Regions from separate parts of the Shewanella sp. VB17 genome, predicted to be linked through region 2. Evidence: predicted binding sites of a transcription regulator. Region 2 holds the regulator's gene; the other holds the start of a gene.
The links. The regulator NrdR, encoded in region 2, represses ribonucleotide reductase genes. The targets are predictions, from matches to a motif close to AAACACNANATNTNGTGTTT.
Positions count from the first base shown of each region.

Region 1: a site for NrdR is predicted at 5,392-5,411, ahead of nrdA (class 1a ribonucleoside-diphosphate reductase subunit alpha). Genes of this name have one in related genera too.

Region 1 is NZ_JABRVS010000001.1:2,804,720-2,813,027, reverse strand. It holds gene serC (3-phosphoserine/phosphohydroxythreonine transaminase) at 1-303, opposite strand, end outside; gene gyrA (DNA gyrase subunit A) at 455-3,166, opposite strand; gene ubiG (bifunctional 2-polyprenyl-6-hydroxyphenol methylase/3-demethylubiquinol 3-O-methyltransferase UbiG) at 3,453-4,178, shown strand; gene HQQ94_RS12055 (HAD family hydrolase) at 4,178-4,879, shown strand; gene nrdA (class 1a ribonucleoside-diphosphate reductase subunit alpha) at 5,551-7,839, shown strand; gene nrdB (class Ia ribonucleoside-diphosphate reductase subunit beta) at 7,926-8,308, shown strand, end outside.
Region 2 is NZ_JABRVS010000001.1:4,022,240-4,030,547, reverse strand. It holds gene HQQ94_RS17415 (multidrug efflux RND transporter permease subunit) at 1-1,814, shown strand, start outside; gene ettA (energy-dependent translational throttle protein EttA) at 1,893-3,557, opposite strand; gene glyA (serine hydroxymethyltransferase) at 3,926-5,182, shown strand; gene nrdR (transcriptional regulator NrdR) at 5,335-5,784, shown strand; gene ribD (bifunctional diaminohydroxyphosphoribosylaminopyrimidine deaminase/5-amino-6-(5-phosphoribosylamino)uracil reductase RibD) at 5,828-6,964, shown strand; gene HQQ94_RS17390 (riboflavin synthase) at 6,967-7,629, shown strand; gene ribBA (bifunctional 3,4-dihydroxy-2-butanone-4-phosphate synthase/GTP cyclohydrolase II) at 7,686-8,308, shown strand, end outside.

The sequences.
Region 1 (8,308 bases), 1.2 Mb from region 2:
GCTACCTGAGACAAGATAGAGGGCTTTCCCGTTATTACCAAGAAAATTATTCACAACAGCAGAAAACTGCCCTCTACCACCACCATGCATAAATAGTAGATGATAGTTAGCGGGGATCGACATCAATTCACGCAAATCAACTTCAGCTTGTTCAGTTAAAGCAATAAACTCTTTACTGCGATGACTTATCTCCATCACAGAGGTTCCTAAACCATTCCAATCAAGCAGTTCGCTCTGTGCTTTTTGCATGACAGCTTGGGGTAACATTGCAGGGCCTGCACAAAAATTGTATGTCGCGCTCACTTTTTTCTCCTTTTAAATTAAGTCATAGGCATATTGTCATAGGATTAGATGAGCGACCTAGATTATTTTCAAATAACTCAATATTTTTTAACGAACAAAAAAAACGGGCGTCCACATGGACGCCCGTTTAGATAAACTAACACATTAGCAATTATTCATCAGTGTCTGCTGCATCATCGACTTCAGGTGTATCCGCTTCAGATCCTGTCTCAACACTATGATCGGCAATCGCTGGGATAATAGGGTTACCTTCTTCATCAAGTTCAGGAGCAGGCTCTTGGATCTCATCAATACGCTGTAAGCCAACAACTTTCTCATCTTCTACAGTACGTATTATCGTGACACCTTGAGTATTACGGCCAATACTTGATACCCCAGTGGCTGGAGTACGCACTAAGGTACCCTTGTTACTTATCAGCATTATTTCATCATTTTCGCTTACTTGTACCGCGCCAACAACCTCACCGTTACGTTCGCTTACTTTAATGGAAACAACGCCTTTAGTACCACGACTCTTAGCAGGGTATTCGCTTAGATCTGTGCGTTTACCGTAACCATTCTCTGTCACCGTTAAAATATCACCCTTACCTTTAGGCACGATAAGAGACACCACTTGCTGTCCCGCTTCGAGTTTAATGCCGCGCACACCCGTTGCGGTACGACCCATCGCACGTAGCGCAATCATTTCTTCACCTGTTTCAGGATCCAATTTAACTTCGCCTGTTTCTGAGCTGCGAGCTTTTTCGTTAAACCTAACAACTTTACCTTCGTTAGAGAACAACATGATATCGTCATTACCGTCTGTAATATCAACGCCAATAAGCTGATCGCCATCCTTAAGGTTAACCGCAATAATGCCATTCGCACGTGGATTACTGTATGCCGTCAATGCGGTCTTTTTAACTGTACCGTGAGACGTTGCCATGATGATATACTTATCTTCAGCATATTCGCGCACTGGCAAAATAGCCGTAATGTGTTCGCCTTCTGCAAGTGGTAAGAGATTAACAATTGGCCGTCCACGTGCTGTACGGCTCGCCAGTGGTAACTGGTAAACCTTAAGCCAATACATTTTACCAAAATCTGAGAAACACAAGATAGTATCATGGGTGTTAGCAACAAGAAGCTTTTCAACAAAGTCTTCATCTTTCACTTTCGTTGCGGCTTTACCTTTACCACCACGACGCTGCGCTTGGTAATCGGTGAGCACTTGATACTTGGCATAACCAAGATGTGAAAGAGTTACCACCACATCTTCTTCATTGATCAGATCTTCAAGACTCATATCAACTTCATTAGCATTAATCACGGTCCGGCGTTCGTCACCAAAATTAAGCAGCACTTCATTGAGCTCTTCGGTGATCACTTCCATCAACCGAGTTGAGCTGCGAAGAATATAAAGTAAGGCAGCAATGATCTCGAGTAGTTCTTCATACTCTTTTAAGATCTTCTCATGCTCAAGACCCGTTAATTTGTGCAAGCGTAAATCCAAAATAGCTTGTGCTTGCTGCTCAGTTAAGTAGTAACGACCCTCTCGAATGCCGTATTCTGGGGCTAACCATTCAGGGCGAGCGGCATCGTCACCAGCTTTTTCAAGCATACCCTGCACATGGCCCAATTCCCATCCTGCATCAATCAGCTTAATTTTAGCTTCTGCTGGTGTGGGAGAGGCTTTAATCAATGCAATGATAGGATCGATATTGGCCAATGCAATGGCTAAAGACTCAAGAATGTGTGCACGATCGCGGGCTTTACGTAACTCAAAAACCGTACGACGAGTGACGACTTCGCGGCGATGCAAAATAAAACATTCTAGCATTTCTTTAAGGTTAAACAGTTTCGGCTGACCATTGGTCAATGCCACCATGTTTATGCCAAAAGAACACTGCATCTGTGTTTGAGCGTACAAGTTGTTAAGCACAACCTCACCCACTTCACCACGCTTGATCTCAACAACAATACGCATACCGTCTTTATCAGACTCGTCACGTAAACCACTAATGCCTTCGATTTTTTTATCTTTTACCAGTTCTGCAATCTTTTCAATCAAGCGTGCTTTATTCACTTGATAAGGGATTTCATGAACAATAATACGTTCGCGGCCATTGTCTTCAGTCTCTACTTCCGCTTTAGCGCGCATGACTGCGCGGCCACGACCAGTATGATAACCGTCAATAATGCCCTTACGGCCATTGATGATCCCTGAAGTGGGGAAATCAGGTCCAGGGATGTACTCCATCAATTCGTTGATGGTTAAATCTGGATTTTCAATCAGCGCTAAACAACCGGCGAGCACTTCACTTAGATTGTGTGGCGGAATGTTCGTCGCCATCCCAACAGCAATACCCGATGAACCATTGACCAGCAAGGTGGGGATCCGGGTAGGCAATACCGCAGGAATAAATTCGGTGCCATCGTAGTTAGGCACAAAATCCACTGTCTCTTTGTCAAGATCGGCTAATAGTTGATGCGCCACTTTGTCCATGCGAATTTCGGTATAACGCATTGCCGCGGCAGCATCACCATCGACTGAACCAAAGTTACCTTGCCCATCAATCAAGGGATAACGCATTGAGAAGGGCTGAGCTAAACGAACAATAGTATCGTAAACAGCTGTATCACCATGTGGGTGGTACTTACCAATAACATCGCCAACAACACGAGCCGATTTTTTATAAGGTTTATTCCAATCGTTTTTAAGCTCACTCATCGCGAACAATACGCGACGGTGCACTGGTTTTAAACCATCGCGAACATCGGGTAATGCTCGGCCTACGATCACACTCATGGCGTAATCTAGATATGAATTTTTTAATTCGTCTTCAATATTAATTGGAGTTATAGATGAAGCCAGATCAGTCATAAACTGCTCGATCCCTTGAATTTTAGTCGATAATTCAACACCCAAAATTGGAGAGTAAAATTACCGAGCCTGAAAACGTGATTTATCATTCTAACACAGTTATTTTTTGCCGCCAGACCCTATTGAAAATTCGCGATAAATTAACGATTCATCAAAGATATATTTACCTTTCTTTACCATGTTCACCATTTCAATCAATTCGTTAAAATATCACCCCATTCTTCTTGGGCTTATGAATACCGATAGGTATAATGAAGAACAACATACAGCTTACAGGTGATATACCGTGCAGCAAGATACGCAAAAAGCAATCAATGTCGATCCCAATGAAATAGCCAAATTTGAAAAAATGGCCGTCACCTGGTGGGATCCAGAAGGCGAATTTAAGCCGCTGCATCAATTAAATCCTTTGCGTCTAAACTACATTGATCAAACCTGTGGCGGCGTATTTGGTAAACGTATTCTCGATGTCGGCTGCGGCGGTGGGATTTTATCAGAAAGTATGGCCCGCATTGGCGCTAACGTCGACGGACTCGATATGGGCACAGAGCCTTTAGATGTCGCCAGACTGCACGCACTGGAAATGGGCGTTGATGTTCACTATATACAAGACACGGCAGAATCACATCGAGATAACCACCTACAAGCTTATGATGTCATCACCTGCATGGAAATGTTAGAGCATGTCCCTAACCCACAATCGGTGATCCAAGCCTGTGCAGATATGCTAAAGCCTGGTGGTTATGCTTTCTTTTCCACCATTAATCGCAACCTGCGTGCTTATGTTGAAACCATATTAGGAGCAGAATACCTGCTTAAAATGCTACCGATAGGCACACATGATCATAAAAAATTTATTAAACCTTCAGAGCTAATCTCATTGGCAGAACATGCAGAACTTTTTTGTGAAAATGCCACAGGCATCACCTTCAATCCACTCACCGACACATTTCGCTATACCAAGCGTGTTGATGTTAACTATATGATAGCAACAAAAAAGAGCCAAGATTAATGACCGATATCTCCCCAGTTTGTAGCAAACCAATCATTAAAGCGGTATTATTTGATCTCGACGGCACCTTAGTTGACACCGCCCCCGATCTGGTTGCGGCGCTCAATCTAAGTTTAGCTGAATATCATTACCCACAAGTCATATTCGATGAGATGCGTCACACCGCCTCCAACGGCAGCTTAGCCATGGCTAAAGCTGCACAACCGAATATGACTGAAGCTGAGCAAATCAACATACAACAAGGACTACTCCGCCATTATGCTCAAATCAACGGCCAACATAGCCACCTATTTGAGGGGATCGCGGCCCTGCTTGATTATTTGGATGCACAATCCATCCCTTATGGTATTGTGACCAATAAGCCCGCCCGTTTTACTCGTCCGCTGCTCGATGTATTAGGGCTAACGGCTAGCATGAAAACCGTGATAAGTGGTGACAGCACTCGGGTGCCCAAACCTGATCCTGCGCCCATGCTACTGGCCGCTCAGCAAATCAACTGTGCACCTGAGCATATTCTCTATTTAGGCGATGCTGAACGAGACTTAGTTGCTGCCGCTAACACCAAAATGTTAGGGGCTATCGCAATGTGGGGGTACATTGCACCTGACGACAGGCCAGAACTGTGGCCACAAGATCACACCGTCCATTCACCTCAAGATGTCATTGACATTTTACAGCACCAATCTGCTCAGTTGAACTAGTCGTTGTTAGGCTGGTTACGCACAAAGATACGTCGAGGAAACGCATCCATTTGTGCTGCCAGCTTTTAATATCGTTAACAACACATGCCATCAGAGTCACTGATACTCACACAAAACCCTATTCCTTTTACACCTCTCAAAAGCCCGCTTATTCTAACGGTAAGATCAAATCAATGAACGTAAAAATTATGCTTTTCATTCACCTCAAGATGTGGTTGCGATTTTAATGTTTCAGCAGCCAAAGTCGTTCATTTTATCTGATTATTTTTTAGCGGATGATCAACAAAAATAGCCAAAAGATCGCCAATCGATCGAAGTAAATTTATACTGCCAACACCTGCTCAAAATGACAGCAAACCCCAGCAGACCCACAAGCAAAGGTCACTAAAGGTAAGTCATCGCTAACCCCTATTTTTATCCTCAACTTATCCACAAGATGTACCCAGATCCCGAGTCAAATTCATACTTGCTAAATCACCAAAACCTCACTATCTTGTACATTATCAATTAAAAAACACCATATGTAGTGTGTAAGTCACTGTTAGAGACACTAAAGATGTATTGTTTTTATCATGAAAATGATCTTTCCACACCATTGACTGATGCATAGCATGGGATCTTAAAACAACCGTTTTTTCTGTCACCAAACACACTATATAAACCAGGACCTTATGAACAGTAATTTGAAAGTCACAAAACGCAGTGGCGAACGCGAAATCATCGATCTCGAGAAAATTCACCGTGTGATCACATGGGCAGCAAAAGACCTAACCAATGTATCGGTCTCTGAGGTAGAACTTCGTTCTCACTTGCAGTTTTTTGATGGGATCCCAACCGAAGCTATTCATGAAACTATCATTAAAGCTGCTGCCGATCTTATCTCTCCAGAATCGCCTGATTATCAGTTTTTGTCTGCCCGTTTAGCGATATTTCATTTGCGTAAAAAAGCCTTTGGTCAATTCGAACCCCCAAAGTTGTATGATCACGTTGTTAAATTGGTTGAAATGGGCAAATATGATACCCATATTCTTCAAGATTACAGTCGTGAAGAGCTCGATATCTTGGACGGATATATCGACCATTGGCGTGACATGGATTTTTCCTACGCAGCTGTCAAACAGCTAGAAGGTAAATATCTGGTGCAAAACCGTGTTACACACGAAATTTATGAGAGCGCACAATTTCTCTATATATTAGTTGCAGCCTGTTTATTTGCCAATTATTCACGTGAGACGCGTTTAGAGTACATTAAGCGTTTTTACAATGCGGTATCGACCTTTAAAATTTCGCTACCCACCCCGATCATGGCGGGCGTACGCACACCCACACGCCAATTCAGCTCATGTGTATTAATTGAGTGTGATGATAGTTTAGATTCCATCAACGCCACAGCCTCTTCCATCGTTAAATATGTCAGTCAACGTGCTGGCATCGGCATTAACGCCGGCCGTATTCGAGCATTAGGCAGCCCTATCCGTGGGGGCGAAGCATTTCATACTGGTTGCTTGCCTTTTTTCAAGTATTTTCAAACAGCAGTAAAATCGTGTTCTCAAGGTGGCGTACGTGGTGGTGCTGCCACATTGTTTTACCCATTATGGCACCTTGAAGTGGAGTCATTACTGGTATTAAAAAATAATCGAGGCGTCGATGACAACCGCGTTCGCCATCTTGATTACGGTGTACAACTGAATAAACTCATGTATCAGCGCTTGATCAAAGGCGGGGTGATCAGTTTATTCAGCCCATCGGATGTACCAGGGCTATACGATGCTTTCTTTGAAGATCAAGACGAGTTTGATCGCCTTTACCTTCAATATGAAGCCGATCCTACGGTACGTAAGCAACAAATAAAAGCCACAGAGTTGTTTGGTTTAATGATGCAGGAGCGCGCCTCTACTGGGCGGATCTACATTCAAAATATCGATCACTGCAATACTCACAGTCCTTTTGACAGCAAAGTGGCTCCGATCAGACAATCTAACTTGTGCCTTGAAATTGCGCTGCCCACCAAACCACTAAACAATGTTAATGATCCCGAAGGCGAAATAGCCCTTTGCACCTTATCAGCATTAAATTTAGGGGCGATTAAAGACCTAGCAGAGCTTGAACCCCTTGCCGATCTGGCTGTTCGTGCGCTGGATAATTTGCTCGATTACCAAGATTACCCCTTGATCGCAGCTGAAAAATCATCCATGAACCGTCGCACTTTAGGCATAGGCGTGATCAATTTTGCCAACTACTTAGCCAAAGAAGGCGTGCGGTATTCAGATGGCTCTGCCAATAACATTACCCACAAGACATTCGAAGCCATTCAGTTCTACCTCTTGAAAGCCTCAATGAACTTGGCTAAAGAGCAAGGCCCTTGTCCGGCATTTCATGAAACGACCTATTCTAAAGGTGTGTTGCCCATCGACACATACAAACGGGCACTCGATGCAATTTGTGATGAGCCGCTGCACATGGATTGGGACACACTACGCCAAGATATCGTGACTCATGGGCTACGCAATTCAACACTGTCGGCATTAATGCCCTCAGAAACATCATCACAGATCTCCAATGCAACCAATGGCATTGAACCACCACGAGGTCTTATTAGTGTCAAATCGAGTAAAGATGGTCAGTTGAAGCAAGTGGTCCCTGATTTTAATAAATACCAACACAGCTATGAACTACTGTGGCAAATGCCAAATAACGAGGGTTACTTACAGCTGGTTGGTTTGATGCAAAAGTTTGTCGATCAAGCCATTTCAGCCAACACTAACTATGATCCATCCCGTTTTGATAACCAAAAAGTCCCCATGCAAGTCTTGCTACAAGATCTGCTTAATGCGTACAAACTTGGTATTAAAACGCTTTACTATCACAACACACGTGATGGTGCATCAGACAACCATGATGACATGGTCAGCGTCGAACAAGAAGACGATGACTGTGCTGGCGGTGCGTGTAAGATTTAACCAACTTTACCCAGTCTCAATGCAATAGCACTGAGTTTGTTATCAATGTAAACTGGGGCACAATGCCCCATTATTCTGGAAAAAAAATGGCCTACTCTACTTTTTGTCAAACACCTAATGATGCACGTCTAGAACCTATGTTTTTAGGACAGTCGGTCAACGTTGCACGTTACGACGTACAAAAATATGAAGTGTTTGAAAAGTTGATTGAGAAACAACTTTCTTTTTTTTGGCGCCCAGAAGAAGTCGATGTCAGCAAAGATAAAATTGATTATGCGAGCCTTCCAGATCATGAAAAACACATTTTCATCTCTAACTTAAAATACCAGACCCTGCTTGACTCCATTCAAGGACGATCGCCTAACGTAGCCTTCTTACCTTTGATATCCTTGCCTGAGCTTGAGACTTGGATTGAAACTTGGTCTTTTTCTGAAACCATCCACTCACGCTCTTACACACACATTATTCG
Region 2 (8,308 bases):
AAGTTGGCTTTGCAGTGGTAGCCACAACGGCTGTATTAGTGATGGTGTTTTTACCTATCTCGTTTATGGAGGGTATGGTTGGACGATTATTTACCGAATTTTCGGTGATGTTGGCTATGTCAGTGATTTTCTCATCAATTATCGCCTTAACCTTAACGCCAGTGCTGAGCAGTAAATTACTTAAAGCCAATGTAAAACCTAACTGTTTTAATTTGTGGATAAATCAACAGTTTGAACGATTGGACAAGGTGTATCGTATGGTGCTGGTTAAGGTGATGCGTTTTCGTGTCGCAGCCCCCTTTATTATTATGTTGTGTATGCTAGGCAGTGGACTGCTGATGCAAAATGTCCCGTCTCAGTTAGCCCCACAAGAAGATCGCGGGGTTATTTTTGCGTTTGTTAAGGGAGCGGAAGGTACCAGTTATAATCGCATGAACGCAAATATGAATATTGTCGAACAGAGGTTGATCCCATTGTTAGGTCAAGGTGTGATTAAGTCTTTTAGTATTGAGGCTCCAGCTTTTGGTGGTAATGCAGGCGATCAGACAGGCTTTGTGATCATGCAACTTGAAAGCTGGGAAGACAGAAACATCAATGCTCAGCAAGCATTAGGTGTGGTTGGTAAAGCATTGCAAGATATCCCAGATGTGATGGTGCGCCCTATGTTACCTGGTTTTAGAGGGCAGTCGAGCGAGCCGGTGCAGTTTGTGATTGGTGGCTCTGATTATACCGAGCTGTTTAAGTGGGCTGAGGTGCTGCAAGAGGAAGCGATTCTTAGTCCTATGCTAACAGGGGTGGATCTTGATTACGCTGAAACGACACCAGAGTTAGTTGTCAGTGTTAATCGCGAACGTGCAGCAGAGCTTGGGATCAGCGTAGCTGAGATATCTGAAACTTTAGAGGTAATGTTAGGTGGCCGTAAAGAGACGACGTTTGTTGAGCGCGGTGAGGAATACGATGTTTACCTAAGAGGTGATGAAGATAATTTTAATAGTGTGGCCGACTTAAGCCAGATTTATATGCGTTCAGCCAAAGGTGAGCTTATCACATTGGATTCAGTCACTCATACCGAAGAAGTGGCTTCTGCCAATAAGCTTAGCCATACCAATAAGCAAAAATCCATCACTTTGGCAGCAAACTTAGTGGAAGGATATACTCTAGGTGAAGCGCTTAATTTCTTAGATGCTAAGGCTATTGAGATATTACCTAGTGATATTTCAGTGAGTTATACTGGAGAATCAAAAGATTTTAAAGAAAACCAAAGTAGCGTGTTAATGGTATTTGGTTTAGCTTTGTTGGTGGCTTATTTGGTGCTCGCCGCACAATTTGAGAGCTTTATTAATCCCATGGTGGTGATGTTTACTGTTCCTATGGGGGTATTGGGTGGGTTTCTTGGTCTCTATTTAACAGGTCAAGGGCTGAATATTTATAGTCAAATTGGCATGATTATGCTGATTGGTATGGTGACTAAAAATGGTATTTTGATTGTTGAATTTGCCAATCAATTAAGGGACAGAGGCACCGAACTTGAGCAGGCCATTATTGATGCATCAGCCCGTCGGTTACGCCCTATCTTAATGACGGCATTCACGACATTAGTAGGTGCTGTGCCTTTGATTTTGTCAACGGGAGCGGGGTCTGAGAGTCGTATTGCGGTAGGGACAGTGGTCTTTTTTGGAATGGCATTTGCTACGTTTGTGACTTTGTTGGTTATTCCTGCTATGTACCGTTTAATCTCTGGTAATACTCATTCCCCTGGATTTGTCGAAGCCAAACTTGCTGAAGCAATAGCGGCACAGCATCCATCTCAGTGATAGTTTTATCATAGAAAAAGCCTGTAACTCGAGTGTACAGGCTTTTATATAGCGATAAGGTTGGGTTTAGGTTAAGAGCTAGTTCATTCGTTTGTACTTAAGGCGATGAGGTTCAACCACGTCTGTGCCCATTGTTTCTTTTAACCAAGCTGAATATTCGGTGTAATTACCTTCATAAAAGTTCACTTTACCTTCATCACGGTAATCGAGAATATGAGTAGCGATTCTATCTAGAAACCAACGGTCATGAGAGATGACCATGGCACAACCTGGAAACTCGAGTAAGGCTTCCTCTAATGCTCGCAATGTTTCAACGTCTAAGTCGTTGGTAGGCTCATCGAGTAATAACAGATTGCCGCCAGCTTGCAATAACTTAGCTAAATGGACGCGATTACGTTCACCTCCAGATAGACTACCAATGATTTTTTGTTGATCGCCACCACGGAAATTAAATCGGCCGACATAAGCGCGGCTTGGGATCTCAGTGTTGTTGATGCGCATAATATCTTGCCCACCAGAGATCTCTTGCCATACAGTGTTTTTGTCGTTCATTGAATCCCGGAATTGCTCAACGGAGGCGATTTGTACACTTTCACCAATGTCGACACTGCCACTATCAGGTTGCTCATCGCCAGATATCATTTTAAATAAGGTTGATTTACCCGCGCCGTTTGCACCAATAATACCTACAATGGCACCTTTAGGTACGGTGAAACTTAAGTCATCGATCAGTACGCGATCCCCATAAGATTTAGTTAGGTTTTTTATCTCAACGACCTTATCACCTAAACGTGGTCCCGGAGGAATAAAGAGCTCGTTGGTTTCGTTACGTTTTTGATAGTCGTTAGTATTAAGCTCTTCGAAGCGAGCCATACGAGCTTTACCTTTAGATTGACGACCTTTTGCCCCTTGGCGTACCCATTCAAGTTCTTTTTGGATGGTTTTTTGACGTGCACTTTGAGTTGCAGACTCTTGGGTTAGGCGAGCATCTTTTTGTTCGAGCCAAGAGGAGTAGTTGCCTTCCCATGGGATGCCTTCACCACGGTCAAGTTCTAAAATCCAACCTGCGGCATTATCTAAGAAATATCTATCGTGAGTAATGGCGACAACGGTCCCCGTATAATCTTGTAAAAAACGCTCAAGCCAAGCCACTGATTCTGCATCTAAGTGGTTAGTAGGCTCATCAAGCAACAGCATGTCTGGCTTTTCTAATAGTAAACGACAGATAGCGACACGACGACGTTCACCACCAGAAAGAATGGCAATTTTTTCATCCCAATCAGGTAAACGCAGTGCGTTTGCTGCACGTTCTAAGACGTTATCTAGGTTGTGTGCATCTTGAGATTGAATGATGGCTTCTAGTTGGCCTTGTTCTTTGGCTAATGCATCAAAATCTGCGTCAGGTTCAGCATATAATGCATAGACTTCATCTAATCGTGTGAGGGCATTTTTTGCCTCAGAAACGGCTTCTTCAACCGCTTCTCTGACAGTTTGGTTTTCATCTAGTTTAGGTTCTTGGGGTAAATAACCTATTTTCAAATCTTGCATTGGGCGAGCTTCACCCTCAATTTCAGTATCAATACCGGCCATAATACGCAGTAAAGTTGATTTACCTGAGCCATTGAGACCTAAAACACCAATTTTTGCACCGGGGAAAAAACTTAAAGAAATATCTTTCAGGATCTGCTTTTTCGGTGGAACAATTTTACCCACCCTAAGCATGCTATAAACAAATTGAGCCATGATTGTGTTCTTCTTTGATAAAACAATGTCAGTGATTCTACTCGATAAAATAGGCAAGCTAAACAGAGATAAACAGTTTTAGCTTAGATAGTTAAGCAAGCAATAAACACCTCTTTATTCTATATGAGTGATGATCACGTTTAAAATTGAAAAAAGTGTTTTCTAAAATGGCTATTAAAGTAACACGTTATGAATTTTATAAAGTAAAACAGATGTGAATATTACGTACAGTCCCTATTGGGTGTGAGTATGGACATTACTCAGGTTGAACAGTAAATAATTTCATGTTCCAAAGATTGTGATTGTAGTCAAATGCGCTGTAGAATATGGGCTAACCCTACTATAAGAATTTACAGCTGGAGTCAGTAATGCTGAAAAAAGAGATGAATATCGCGGATTTTGATCCACAACTGTTTCAAGCGATTCAAGATGAGACTCGTCGTCAAGAAGAGCATATTGAACTTATTGCTTCAGAAAATTACACCAGTCCACGTGTACTTGAAGCACAAGGTTCTCAGCTGACGAACAAATACGCGGAAGGTTACCCTGGGAAGCGTTATTACGGTGGTTGTGAACATGTTGATATTGCTGAGGAATTAGCAATATCACGTGCAAAAGAACTCTTTGGTGCTACTTACGCAAACGTGCAACCTCATTCAGGCTCACAAGCTAATGCAGCTGTTTTTATGGCACTCCTTGAAGGTGGCGATACTGTGCTAGGCATGAGCTTAGCGCATGGTGGTCATTTGACTCACGGTTCTCATGTGAGCTTTTCTGGCAAATTGTATCATGCAGTTCAATATGGCATTGACGAAACAACAGGCAAAATAGATTATGCCGAAGTTGAGCGTTTGGCGATTGAGCATAAACCTAAAATGGTCATTGCCGGTTTTAGTGCGTATTCAGGGATTATTGATTGGGGCAAATTTCGTGAGATAGCAGATAAAGTTGGTGCTTACCTATTTGTCGATATGGCACATGTTGCAGGCCTTGTGGCTGCAGGCATTTATCCCAACCCATTGCCACATGCTCATGTCGTTACCACGACCACTCATAAAACGCTTGCGGGCCCACGTGGTGGTTTGATATTGTCGGCAATTGACGATGAAGCCATTTATAAAAAGCTTAATTCAGCGGTATTCCCTGGTGGTCAAGGGGGGCCTTTGATGCACGTTATTGCTGCTAAAGCGGTCGCATTTAAAGAAGCATTAGAGCCTGAATTTACTGCGTATCAGGAGCAAGTTGTTGTTAATGCTAAAGCAATGGCTAACGCGTTTATTGAGCGTGGTTATGATGTCGTTTCGGGTGGTACTGATAACCACTTATTTTTGCTTGATCTCATTGCTAAAGATATCACAGGTAAAGATGCCGATGCAGCCTTGGGCTTGGCGAACATCACTGTTAACAAAAATTCAGTGCCTAATGATCCTCGCTCACCATTTGTGACCTCTGGTCTGCGTATTGGCTCTCCGGCTATCACTCGCCGTGGTTTTAAAGAAGCACAGGCGATTGAATTAACTAACTGGATGTGTGATGTATTAGATGATATTAGTAATGAAGCGACCATAGAGCGTGTTAAGCAGCAGGTTCTTGAATTGTGTGCTAAGTTTCCTGTTTATGGTTAACCTTAAAGGTTAAATCAGGTAAACTTCGATGGCCGCTTTTTAGCGGTCATTTTTGTATCTGATGATTAACTTTGAGTGTCTTGATACTCTGGTGTAAAATTGTCACCTATAAGAATTTGGTTTTATTGTTATTATTATCAGCTGGAGGTTCAATGCATTGTCCATTTTGCAGCGCAACAGAGACTAAGGTGATCGATTCTCGCTTAGTGGCTGATGGTCATCAAGTTAGGCGTCGCCGTGAGTGTGCTGAGTGTCATGAAAGATTTACCACCTTTGAGGGCGCAGAATTAGCGATGCCTCGGGTGATAAAACAAGATGGCAGTCGTCAACCTTTTGATGAAGATAAATTGCGGGGTGGTATGCTCAGAGCAGTGGAAAAACGTCCAGTATCGATGGATCAAATTGAACAATCTTTGACAAAAATTAAATCAATGCTGCGTGCTACGGGTGAACGAGAAATTAAGTCTGAAATGATAGGCAACTTGATGATGGATCAGTTAGTAAATCTTGATAAAGTGGCTTATATTCGTTTTGCCTCCGTGTATCGTGCATTTGAAGATGTGTGTGAGTTTGGTGATGCTATCGCAAAACTGCAAAAGTAAATGAATTTATTGAAAATGTGTATTAGTCCAAGGTTAGTGCATTATGTGGTCTGTAGAAGATATTGAAATGATGAGCCGTGCGATCAAATTGGCGCGTAAAGGACGCTATACTACTCGTCCAAACCCATGTGTTGGTTGTGTGATAAGTAAAGATGGTCAGCTTATCGGTGAAGGTTTTCATATTAAGGCTGGTGGCCCTCATGCTGAGGTTCATGCGTTGGAGATGGCCAGTCATGGCTCGAAACTGAGTATTAAAGGCGCCACAGTGTATGTGACTTTAGAGCCATGTAGTCATTATGGCCGTACACCGCCTTGTGCTGAAGCACTTATCAAACAGGGGATCAGCCGAGTTGTTGTTGCGGTGCAAGATCCAAATCCACAAGTGTCAGGACGTGGTATTGCTATGCTTAAAGATGCGGGCATTCAGGTCGATGTGGGTTTGCTTTGTGATGAGGCTAGCTTGATAAATGTTGGTTTTATGAAGCGAATGAAGCTTGGGTTACCTTGGATCACGGTTAAATTAGCCGCGAGTCTTGATGGTAAAACGGCGTTATCAAATGGGGTTTCTAAATGGATCACTGGCCCTGATGCCCGCCGTGATGTACAGCGATTACGCGCTCGTCATTGCGCCCTCATTACCGGTGTTGAAACGGTATTAGCCGATAACCCATCGCTTAATGTACGTCACAACGAATTAGGTTATCTGAGCCATACACTGTCAGCACGTGAACTGCATCAGCCTCTACGCGTTGTGCTTGATAGCCGTGCTCGTTTAACGCATTCACCAAAGCTTTTTTCTATTACAGATCCGATCCTGTTAGTATCATGCGTAGATTATCCTGTATCTGAACAAGCTCATTGGCCATCTCATGTTAGCCAGATAACATTGTCAGCTGATGCGTCAGGACGAGTTAGCTTAAATGAACTATTTGAATACCTTGGTAAAAGTTGTAATGCGGTGCTTATTGAAGCTGGTGCAACTTTAGCTGGGAGCGTGATAGCACAAGGTTATGCCGATGAGTTAATCCTGTACCAAGCGATGAAAATTTTAGGCTCTGCTGGGCGCAATTTACTCACGATGGCAGATCACCAAGTGATGTCTGATGTGCCGAAGATAACTCTCATTGATGAACGTAAAGTTGGGGTAGATACCCGCTTAACATTAGCTATAAGGTCGTAATTATGTTTACTGGAATTATTGAATCAGTAGGTTCGCTGCGTAAAATAGAACGCCGTGGTGATGATATACGCCTTAGCGTCGCGAGCGGTAAGCTAGATCTGAGTGATGTACGTCTTGGTGATAGTATTGCTACTCATGGCGTATGCCTTACCGTTGTGGCGTGCATGAATGATGGTTATGTTGCTGACATATCAGCAGAAACGGTTAGCTTAACAGGTTTCTCTCATTATCAGGTTGGCGATAAAGTTAACCTTGAGAAGGCGGTAACACCCACTACTCGCCTTGGTGGCCATATGGTCAGTGGTCATGTGGATGGTGTGGCGCGTGTCGATGACAGGCAGTATCGTGGTAAGGCGATTGAATTTTGGCTAACAGCGCCTGCTCATTTAGCGCGTTATATTGCCCATAAAGGTTCAATCACGATTGATGGTGTGAGCTTGACGGTCAATGAAGTGAGTGGTAACCGTTTTAGATTGACGATTGTTCCTCATACTGCAGGTGAAACGACGTTAGTTGATTTGAAAATGGGTGATACCGTCAATATTGAAGTTGATCTTATTGCCCGTCACTTAGAACGCTTAATGAATTATGACAGCGACAAGCCTGACGTGCCTGAGTCAACGGTCACCATGGATCTGTTAGCTCGCTCAGGTTTTTTACGTTAGTGATGAACAACAGAAATGAAACTATTTATATTAGTAATAAAAATTAAGGCCTTATAATGTCGTTACACAGTATAGAAGATATCATCGAAGATATTCGCCTAGGCAAAATGGTTATTTTGATGGACGATGAAGACAGAGAAAATGAAGGTGATCTGATCATGGCTGCCAACATGGTGACGGCAGAAGCGATCAATTTCATGGCTAAATTTGGTCGGGGGTTAATTTGTCAGACACTCACTCAAGCTCGTTGTCAGCAGTTACATTTACCATTAATGGTAAAGGATAATAACGCCCAATTTTCGACTAATTTTACTGTTTCTATTGAAGCAGCAGAAGGAGTCACTACGGGGATTTCAGCTCAAGATCGTGCTGTTACTGTGCTTGCGGCTGTAGGCAAAGATGCTAAGCCGACAGATATTGTTCAACCTGGTCACATTTTTCCGTTAATGGCTAAAGAAGGCGGTGTGCTTATTCGTGCTGGTCACACTGAAGCTGGATGCGATTTAGCGCGTCTAGCAGGGTTTGAAGCATCCTCTGTTATTGTTGAAATTCTCAATGATGATGGCACTATGGCTCGTCGTCCTGATCTAGAGGTCTTTGCCAAGGAGCATGGGCTTAAAATGGGTACGATTGCAGATTTAATTGAATACCGAAACACCCAAGAGACGACAGTTGTTCG